One region of the Yersinia kristensenii genome, then DNA from elsewhere that is predicted to be linked to it. Evidence: predicted binding sites of a transcription regulator. Region 1 holds the regulator's gene; the other holds the start of a gene.

Region 1 (4,753 bases):
AATTCTCATGCTGGTCTCTCCTCTGCGGCATCTTTATCTTGCGAGATGTCCTCAACTACCTGATTGAACATTTGGCGCATACGTTGTTGGCGGGGTTCGGCTAAATCTGCTTCTAGTGCTAACCGGCGTTCAAATACATCAGTGACACTCAGCTCATTGAGTGTTTCTTTTTCTTGCCGCTCAATGCTGTTATTGCGCTGTTCTTTACTGCGCCTCAATAACACCACTTCTACCGGAAGCTCTGCGGCTAGTGCCTGAATTCGTTTTTGAATATCAGTGAGATAGTCTTGTGTGGCAACTTCAATATCCAGCCATACCGGTAAGCCTTGATGGTCGGCAAACTCAGCCAACTGTTGCTCTATTTGCGCTAAATCGCCTTTGATTAACTGCATCGGCTGAAATTGTGGGATGAATAGCGGGGTCACTGAGACTAATGCTTGCTGGGCAAACTCCACTAAATAAACACTTTTCTCTTTACTTAACTCATCAAAACTCAAGGCGATTGGCGAGCCGCTATAGCGAATATGCTCGGTTTTAGCAACTTGCTGTGCGCGGTGAATATGGCCCAGAGCAATATAATCTGCCGGGGGAAAAGCTTGGGCTGGGAACGCATCTAATGTGCCGATGTAAATATCACGAACCGAGTCCGAGGTGGTGACCCCCACGGTGGTTAAATGTCCGGTGGCAATAATTGGTAAGGGCAGCCCTAACTCAGCGCGCAGCTCAACGGCTCGCTGATAGAGCGCTTGATAGTGAGCAGCAATTGCTTCTTGTAATGCCAGTTGCTTTTGCCCACCGGATTCTCCGGCCTGACTAGTGACTAAATCGCGTGGGCGCAAAAAGGGAATCGCGCACAGCAAGGCCGCAGGTTGCTCCTGACGGTTTTTCAAAATAATAACTTGTTGGGCTAAATCATTACCAGCACAGGCAATCACCGTGGTATTCAAATAAGAAAGCAAACCCCGAGATTCATTCAGCGTTGATACTGAATCATGATTCCCCCCCAGAACAATTAACTGGCAGTTTGTCGGCTGGAGTTCGACCACGAAGCGGTTATACAACTCACGGGCATAGCTGGGTGGGGAACCGGTATCAAAAATATCACCGGCTATAATCAGCGCATCTACCTGATTTTCTTTGATCTGTTCAATGAGCCAGTGCAGAAAGGCTTGATGTTCAGCCGCACGGCTTTTGGTGAAGAAATGCTGGCCTAAGTGCCAATCAGAGGTATGAATAATGCGCATAAATCTCCCGCTAGGGCAGGTGGTATTCCAAAGATAATGGCGCTGATTATAAACACTGCCCGCCGGATGTCGCGGCTAAAAAAAGAGTGTGAGTGAAATCTCCGAGACGCTTCGCAAACTTGAGTGCTGCATTTTGCAATTATCATGAAATTTATCACTATGCTTATTGCTTGCAAGAGCGCGATGTTTTTCATAAAAATGTCACAAAACTGACGCATAATGGCTCCCGAAATCAAATAGTGACCACTAACTTACTGGCAGGGTTGATGATGGCAAGACGCATACTGGTAGTGGAAGATGAAGCCCCAATCCGTGAGATGGTGTGCTTTGTGTTGGAACAAAATGGCTACCAACCGTTAGAAGCCGAGGATTATGACAGCGCAGTAACCCGTTTATCAGAGCCTTACCCTGATTTAGTGTTGTTGGATTGGATGTTACCGGGGGGCTCGGGGATTCAGTTTATTAAGCATATGAAACGCGAAGCTCTGACCCGGGATATCCCGGTGATGATGCTGACCGCCCGTGGTGAAGAGGAAGACAGAGTTCGCGGTTTAGAGGTGGGTGCTGATGATTATATTACTAAGCCTTTTTCACCCAAAGAACTGGTGGCGCGTATTAAAGCAGTCATGCGCCGGATATCGCCAATGGCAGTGGAAGAAGTGATTGAAATGCAAGGACTGAGTCTTGATCCCTCTTCACATCGGGTGATGTCCAATGAGCAAGCGCTGGATATGGGGCCGACCGAATTTAAATTATTGCATTTCTTTATGACCCATCCAGAGCGAGTTTATAGCCGTGAACAGTTGCTTAATTATGTCTGGGGCACTAACGTTTATGTAGAAGATCGCACCGTTGATGTGCATATTCGTCGGCTACGCAAGGCACTTGAAACTGATGGCCATGACAGAATGGTACAAACTGTCCGGGGAACCGGGTACCGCTTCTCAACGCGCTACTGAGTTTTCAGTGCCGGAGAATTCGTTGTGTTAGAACGTTTATCATGGAAAACGCTGGCTTTAGAGCTGGCTCTTTTTTGTTTGCCTGCATTACTGTTAGGTGCCTTTATCGGGTACCTTCCTTGGTTATTGCTAGTCTCAGTAGTTGCCGCGCTGGTGTGGAATTTTTATAACCAACTCAAATTATCTCACTGGCTGTGGTTGGACCGCAGCATGACTCCGCCGTCAGGGCGTTGGAGCTGGGAACCTTTATTTTATGGCTTATATCAGATGCAACTGCGAAATCGGCGGCGTCGGCGAGAATTGGCCTTACTTATCAAACGGTTCCGCAGTGGCGCAGAATCTTTACCCGATGCTGTGGTGATGACCACCATTGACGGTAACATTTTCTGGTGCAACGGTTTGGCTCAGCAATTGCTGGGGTTCCGCTGGCCGGAGGATAATGGACAGCATATTCTTAACTTATTGCGCTATCCCGAATTCAGCCAGTATTTGCAGCAGCAAGAGTTTTCCCGCCCACTGACCCTGCAACTCAATAATGGCTATTATGTTGAGTTCCGCGTCATGCCTTATTCAGAAGGGCAATTATTGATGGTCGCCCGTGATGTTACCCAGATGCGTCAGTTGGAAGGGGCTCGGCGCAATTTCTTTGCCAATGTCAGCCACGAGCTGCGCACCCCCCTGACGGTGTTACAGGGATATCTGGAAATGATGCACGACCAAGAATTGGCGGGGCCATTACGGGATAAAGCGCTGGGAACGATGCAGGAACAGACCAAGAGAATGGATGGGCTGGTCAAGCAATTATTGACGTTGTCGCGAATTGAAGCGGCTCCTAATGTAGATATGAATGAACAAGTTGATATTCCTCGGATGCTCAAGATATTACAGCATGAGGTGCAAGCGCTGAGTGGTGGGCGTCATGAAATTACTTTCCGGGTTAATGATCAACTGAAAGTATTTGGTAACGAAGACCAACTGCGCAGTGCTGTTTCTAATCTGGTCTATAACGCGGTCAATCACACGCCTGATGGCACTAAAATTGAGGTGTGTTGGCAGAAAACTGCGCAAGGGGCACAGTTTCAGGTCAGTGACAATGGGCCGGGAATTGGCCCTGAGCATGTGCCGCGCCTGACTGAGCGCTTCTACCGGGTGGATAAGGCCCGCTCAAGGCAAACGGGGGGGAGTGGATTGGGGCTGGCAATTGTAAAACATGCTCTGAGCCACCATGACGCGCGTTTGGATGTCATGAGTGAAATCGGCTTGGGGACGAGATTTATTTTTACCTTGCCGAATCGATTGATTGTTCCGACGGTTTTAACCGAGAATGCAGTCAAATCCTAAGACTGCATGGACACTAAGCTGATGAGATGGGGAAAACTGGCGCTGCTGCATGCCCTGCTCGGGTTTAGCTACGGCGTTTTAGCGCAATCTGTAGCGGTTTCACCTGCTACAGAGGTTCAATCGCCAAAGCCACATACTCTGTCCGGTAATCTTTCCAGTGTCGGTTCAGACACCTTAGCGAACTTGATGTCTTTATGGGCTGATGATTTTAATCATCATTACCCCGGCGTTAATTTGCAAATACAGGCGGCAGGTTCTTCTACTGCTCCTGCAGCATTGGCGGCAGGGGCAACTCAACTCGGCCCAATGAGCCGGCCAATGAAAGCAGCCGAAATCACTGCATTCACTCAGCGTTATGGCTATCCACCACTGGCTGTTCCCGTGGCAGTGGATGCTTTAGTGGTTTTTGTCCATCGCGATAATCCACTGAATAAAATCACTTTATCTCAGCTTGATGCTGTTTTTTCGCAAAATCGCCTGTGTGGAGCATCCCATCCGATCCAGCGCTTTGGCGAACTGGGCTTGAAAGGGCCATGGGCGGCTCGCGCTTTGCAACGCTATAGCCGAAACTCAGCTTCAGGTACCTATGGTTTCTTCAAGCAGCGAGTGCTATGTGATGGTGATTTTACAAATAATATCAATGAATTACCTGGTTCTGCTTCCGTGGTGCAAGCTGTCGCCGGTTCATTAAATGGCATGGGTTATGCCAGTATTGGTTTTCGCAACAGTGGTGTTAAACCCTTGTTATTGTCGGCGGATGGCCAGGATTATGTGATGCCGACCGCCGAGAATGTCAAAGATGGCCGCTATCCCTTATCGCGCTACCTGTATATTTATATCAATAAAGCTCCCGGCCAGCCGCTAGAACCGCTGACTGCCGCCTTTCTTGAGCGCGTTTTATCGCCAGAAGGGCAACAGCGCGTGACTCATGACGGCTATTTACCCTTACCGCCAGATGTCCTGAATCAGACGCGAAAAGAGTTAGGTTTCGCCTATTAAGTTGGTTGGGGGAGTTCGAGAGTATCTGCCGTAAATTGTTAATAGTTGGATATAAATGATACAAATCATATGGTGTGTATTTCTCTAAAACTGGCACGATTAACTGGTTTGTGGAGATTGTATGGATGAAGACTCTGCTTTTGTGATCCTGACTTGCCTTTCTCCGCTATAAACGTTCTACTTACCGCCGTTGTTGGCCTATTCCATCTG
Region 2 (4,753 bases), 1.2 Mb from region 1:
TGTCTATGACGAAAAAGGCCGCTGCCCTGAATTCAAACCTCATCTACACGAGTTCTTCGATAAAGCCTATATTGTCGTTTCTGAAGATGCCTGGATCGATATTGCTGATGTCGGTGTGCATAAAGGGCATACCGTCGAGATTCTCCAAAAGTTGTTAAACGTCAATAAAGACGAGACCATGGTATTTGGTGATGGTCTTAATGATATTGAATTAATGGAGAGAGCTACCTTCAGTTTTGCCATGCGTAATGCTTTCGAAGAAACTAAATCCGCAGCAAACTTTATTACAGGTAAAAATACAGAGGATGCCGTTATGTTAACCATCCAAAGGATACTGACACTTCAGTAAAAGAATAAATCCAGCCAGATTATACCGGATTTATTGAGGAGCCAGGGTACCTATGCGTACAGAAAGTCACTTGGATTGACCGATTTTGTTATTTTCAAAGTTGTTTTGTTGATTATCTAAATAGGCCAACCCTTGCTCTCCCTTTTTTATTTTTTCCTCTTTTTTCGGCTGTATTCGCATAGTAAAATTTGTCTCCGTTGGGCTAACGGAACAGTCCTTTTATTATCGTGGTACAACCGCCAATGCCTGCGCACAAGCCCAAGCTGAGCTCCAGGCCCATTGGAAGTTATAGCCCCCTAACCAGCCGGTAACATCAACAACCTCGCCAATGAAGTATAACCCTGGCACTTTATGAGCCTCCATCGTCTTGGAGGAGAGCTCTTGAGTATCTACACCACCAATTGTCACTTCAGCAGTACGGTAACCTTCCGTGCCATTAGGTTGCACCCGCCATTGTTGCAAATTAGCCACTAACGCGGCCTGCTGCGGCACATTTAATTGTTTCAAGGTGACATCCGGCAGTTGCTCCAAAGTCTGGAGGCATTCCACCAACCGCTTAGGAAGCAACTGAGCCAGTGTGTTTTTTAAGGTCTGATTGGGGTGTGCTTGCCGCTCATTATTAAGGAAAGTTTCTAAGTCAGTATCAGGAAGTAAGTTAATGCTCACATACTCTCCAGGCTGCCAATAGCTTGAAAGTTGTAAAATGGCCGGGCCAGAAAGTCCACGATGAGTAAATAAAATACTCTCACGGAAACTGACACCATTCTCTGCCATCACTACCGCTGGTACTGAAACACCAGAAAGTGTTTGCAGGTGCTCCAACAACGGTTTATGTAAAGTGAACGGAACCAAAGCTGCGCGCGTCGGCAAAACTTTCAAGCCAAACTGTTCTGCCAGTTTATAGCCAAAGGGAGAGGCACCCAATCCCGGCATAGAGAGCCCACCTGAAGCCACCACCAGTGAGTGAGCGCTCACTTTTGCATCATTAATTTGCAATAAGAAACCAGCATCGTTTTTTTCAACTGACAGAATATCGCTGCGTAATCGAATCGTAACTTGCCCCAATTCGCACTCTTTCAGCAAAAGCTCGACCACTTGTTGGGCAGAATCATCACAAAACAGTTGCCCCAGTGTTTTCTCATGCCAGGCAATATTGTAGCGATTCATCAAATCAATGAAATCCCATTGGGTGTAACGCGCCAAAGCAGATTTACAAAAATGAGGGTTTTGTGAGAGATAGGCTGCGGGTTCGACAAACATATTGGTGAAGTTACAGCGGCCACCGCCGGACATCAGTATCTTGCGCCCTGCTTTTTTGCCATTATCAACCAACAATACCCGGCACCCAGCTTGCCCGGCCTGAGCCGCACAAAATAAGCCCGCAGCACCTGCGCCTATCACTACCACATCAAACTGTTCCACACTGGGCCTCACTGAGTAAAATCATCATCACTACAAAATTGTTCGCTTTACCGCCAATCCGCATACTATTTATTCATTCGACTGATAAATTAGCGGCGGGAGATTGTAAGTCGCCCGCTGGCAGGAAGCTATAGTAAGAAAATGTCTCATACGGTAAAACTAAGTAACTTGCTGATATAACATGCATATGTTGCTCAAAAAGACCAATTCATCTGCGGTCATGTCAAAAAAAGGTCATATTTTCCTTTTCCCCACCCCCCATTGTCACTGATAATGCGCCGCGTTCATGTCCACAAACTGGCGTAACGCTTATGCTGCATCTTTTCGCTGGCCTGGATTTCCATACCGGCCTAATGTTAGTTCTTGCTTTGTTGTTTGTGCTGTTTTACGAAGCCATCAATGGTTTTCATGACACAGCCAATGCGGTTGCAACCGTAATTTATACCCGCGCCATGCGTTCACAGGTGGCTGTCGTGATGGCAGGGGTGTTTAACTTCCTCGGCGTGATGCTGGGCGGTTTGAGCGTGGCTTATGCCATTGTTCACTTATTGCCTACTGATCTGCTGTTAAATGTCAGTTCAGCACATGGGCTGGCGATGGTCTTCTCTATGCTGTTGGCGGCGATCATCTGGAATTTGGGCACGTGGTATTTCGGTATCCCCGCCTCCAGTTCGCACACGCTGATTGGTGCAATCATCGGTATTGGTTTAACCAATGCATTAATGACCAGCACATCTGTTGTCGATGCGCTGAACGTTCCTAAGATGATTCAAATCTTCCTGTCATTAATCTTATCCCCAATTGTGGGTTTGGTTATTGCCGGTTTGATGGTGTTCCTGTTACGTCGTTACTGGAACGGAACCAAAAAGCAGCAACGTATTCACCTGACACCTGCGGAACGTGAAAAGAAAGACGGTAAACGTAAACCGCCATTCTGGACCCGTACAGCACTGATCATATCGGCTATTGGCGTGAGTTTCTCTCACGGCGCTAACGATGGTCAGAAAGGGATTGGCTTGATCATGCTGGTATTAATTGGCGTGGCTCCCGCTGGATTCGTCGTGAATATGAATGCAACAGGCTATGATATTGCCCGCACCCGCGATGCAGTAACTCATCTGCAACAATATTATCAGCAGCATGTTGAAGTATTACCTCATGCTGTCGCGCTGAAGCCACTGGTGCCAACACCAGAGACATTGCCGAATACACCGGCACAGTTCCACTGCGATAGCTCACGCGCCATGATAGCGATTGATAATGCGCAGGCGCTGTTGGCGAACCTGCAAAGCTATGATGACCTGACGGTCGATCAACGTAGCCATATGCGTCGCTTGTTGATGTGTGTCGCAGAAACCGCAGGGACTGTCGCCAAACTGCCAGAAACCAGTGCTGAAGACCGCCGTTTCCTCAATAATCTGCGGACAGATTTGTTAGAAACTGTGGAATATGCACCAACCTGGATTATCGTTGCCGTCGCTCTGGCCCTGTCTTTGGGTACCATGATCGGCTGGAAACGTGTGGCAGTCACTATCGGTGAAAAAATCGGTAAGAAAGGCATGACCTACGCGCAAGGGGTTTCTGCCCAGATGACTGCGGCGGTCTCCATCGGTATTGCAAGTTATACCGGTATGCCAGTATCGACAACTCAAGTGCTCTCTTCAGCTGTTGCCGGCACCATGTTGGTGGATGGTGGTGGTGTGCAGAGTAAGACAGTGAAGAATATTATGTTGGCGTGGGTATTAACCTTGCCAATCTCTATTCTTCTTTCCGGTGGGTTGTACTGGATAGCGTTGAAGTTTATCTAAATCCAGAAAATTTATTACATTCACAGGGCGCTTTGAGCGGAACCCTGATGATATAAAATGGTGATAACACTGGGTTAAAAGCAAATAAAAGGCGGCCTTATCAGGTCGCCTTTTTACATGTTTTTTTGCCAGAAGCTCATACTAATACCACAACATTAAGCCCACCAGACTGACCACGACCAAACCACATAATGCGCTAGTCAGGATAAATTGCCCACGTAGCCTTTCACAACGGCGAATAAACTCCGGGTCATGATGATCCAGATAACGTTGGGCAAAGATATAGCCAACTAATCTAATCTGTTTACTCGGCTGACCGTGGGAGGTAAAAAATCCACCGCCATCAACATACTGATACAGCAACGGGTCGCAACCCCGTAATACCACTAATAAAGCACGCAGTGATGAATAATAACGCGCCATATTAATCACACATACCACACACAAAGCCCAAAAAAGCGCGACGGTACTGATCATAATCATCCTCCCAGCGATATTACCCGCATTAGGTCTGTGTTCCCCTGAACCCTTGCGCCATCGCTCACTCTAGCTGATACAAACACCCCCAGGGCTTCAAAAGCCACCCCCTATCGTTCGCTTTCTGATTGTGGCTCGATGCATTATTCCCTCGACACACGATCCGAACGTGTTGGACTCCCTTTATGAGTGTAGGAAATGAAATGAAAAATAGCCTGATAATCTCTAAATTAAGCCTATTTTGGGGTTTGTTAAGTATCAATTAGTATTAACTTATAACAAACTTTTCTCGTGCAGAAATGCTTTTATTCCCTACTAAAACTGGCTAAATATTAAGCTTTCTTAACTGACTATATTAATTAAATCGCCATTTTTTACAGGGAGTATTTGCGTAGTAAATATGAAATTACGTCCATCATGATACCTAATCAGCGCTATACTTAGGATAATGAACTGCTTTAAATTCAATCAATATGACCCTATATTAGGGCCATGCACGGTAGAGCTTGATGGGACATTCGTGTAAAAGATATACACAGACTTTAGTGATCATCATCAAAACAGTGTGTTGTGATCCGTGAAACACTTCAATTAGGGGTCATAATGGTACTATGTCGATATCGCGTTAGCACCCGTTCAACGGTTGAATGTTTGCTTACCCATTAATTAACATTATGGAAGGAGTTTACTTATGGCT

What was found. Region 1 encodes PhoB, which activates phosphate uptake and scavenging genes when phosphate is short. Its sites were predicted from a motif close to CTGTCATAAAACTGNCNNAT; they were not measured.
Positions count from the first base shown of each region.
Region 2: pitA (inorganic phosphate transporter PitA) is a predicted target of PhoB. The motif match lies at 1,992-2,011, and genes of this name have one in related genera.

Region 1 is NZ_UHIY01000001.1:2,505,960-2,510,712, forward strand. Features, by position in the region: gene DX162_RS11385 (AAA family ATPase) at 1-9, opposite strand, end outside; gene sbcD (exonuclease subunit SbcD) at 6-1,244, opposite strand; gene phoB (phosphate response regulator transcription factor PhoB) at 1,514-2,203, shown strand; gene phoR (phosphate regulon sensor histidine kinase PhoR) at 2,228-3,544, shown strand; gene DX162_RS11405 (PstS family phosphate ABC transporter substrate-binding protein) at 3,566-4,543, shown strand.
Region 2 is NZ_UHIY01000001.1:1,293,029-1,297,781, forward strand. Features, by position in the region: gene DX162_RS06070 (Cof-type HAD-IIB family hydrolase) at 1-349, shown strand, start outside; gene DX162_RS06075 (BaiN/RdsA family NAD(P)/FAD-dependent oxidoreductase) at 572-1,771, opposite strand; gene pitA (inorganic phosphate transporter PitA) at 2,083-3,579, shown strand; gene uspB (universal stress protein UspB) at 3,721-4,056, opposite strand; gene uspA (universal stress protein UspA) at 4,748-4,753, shown strand, end outside.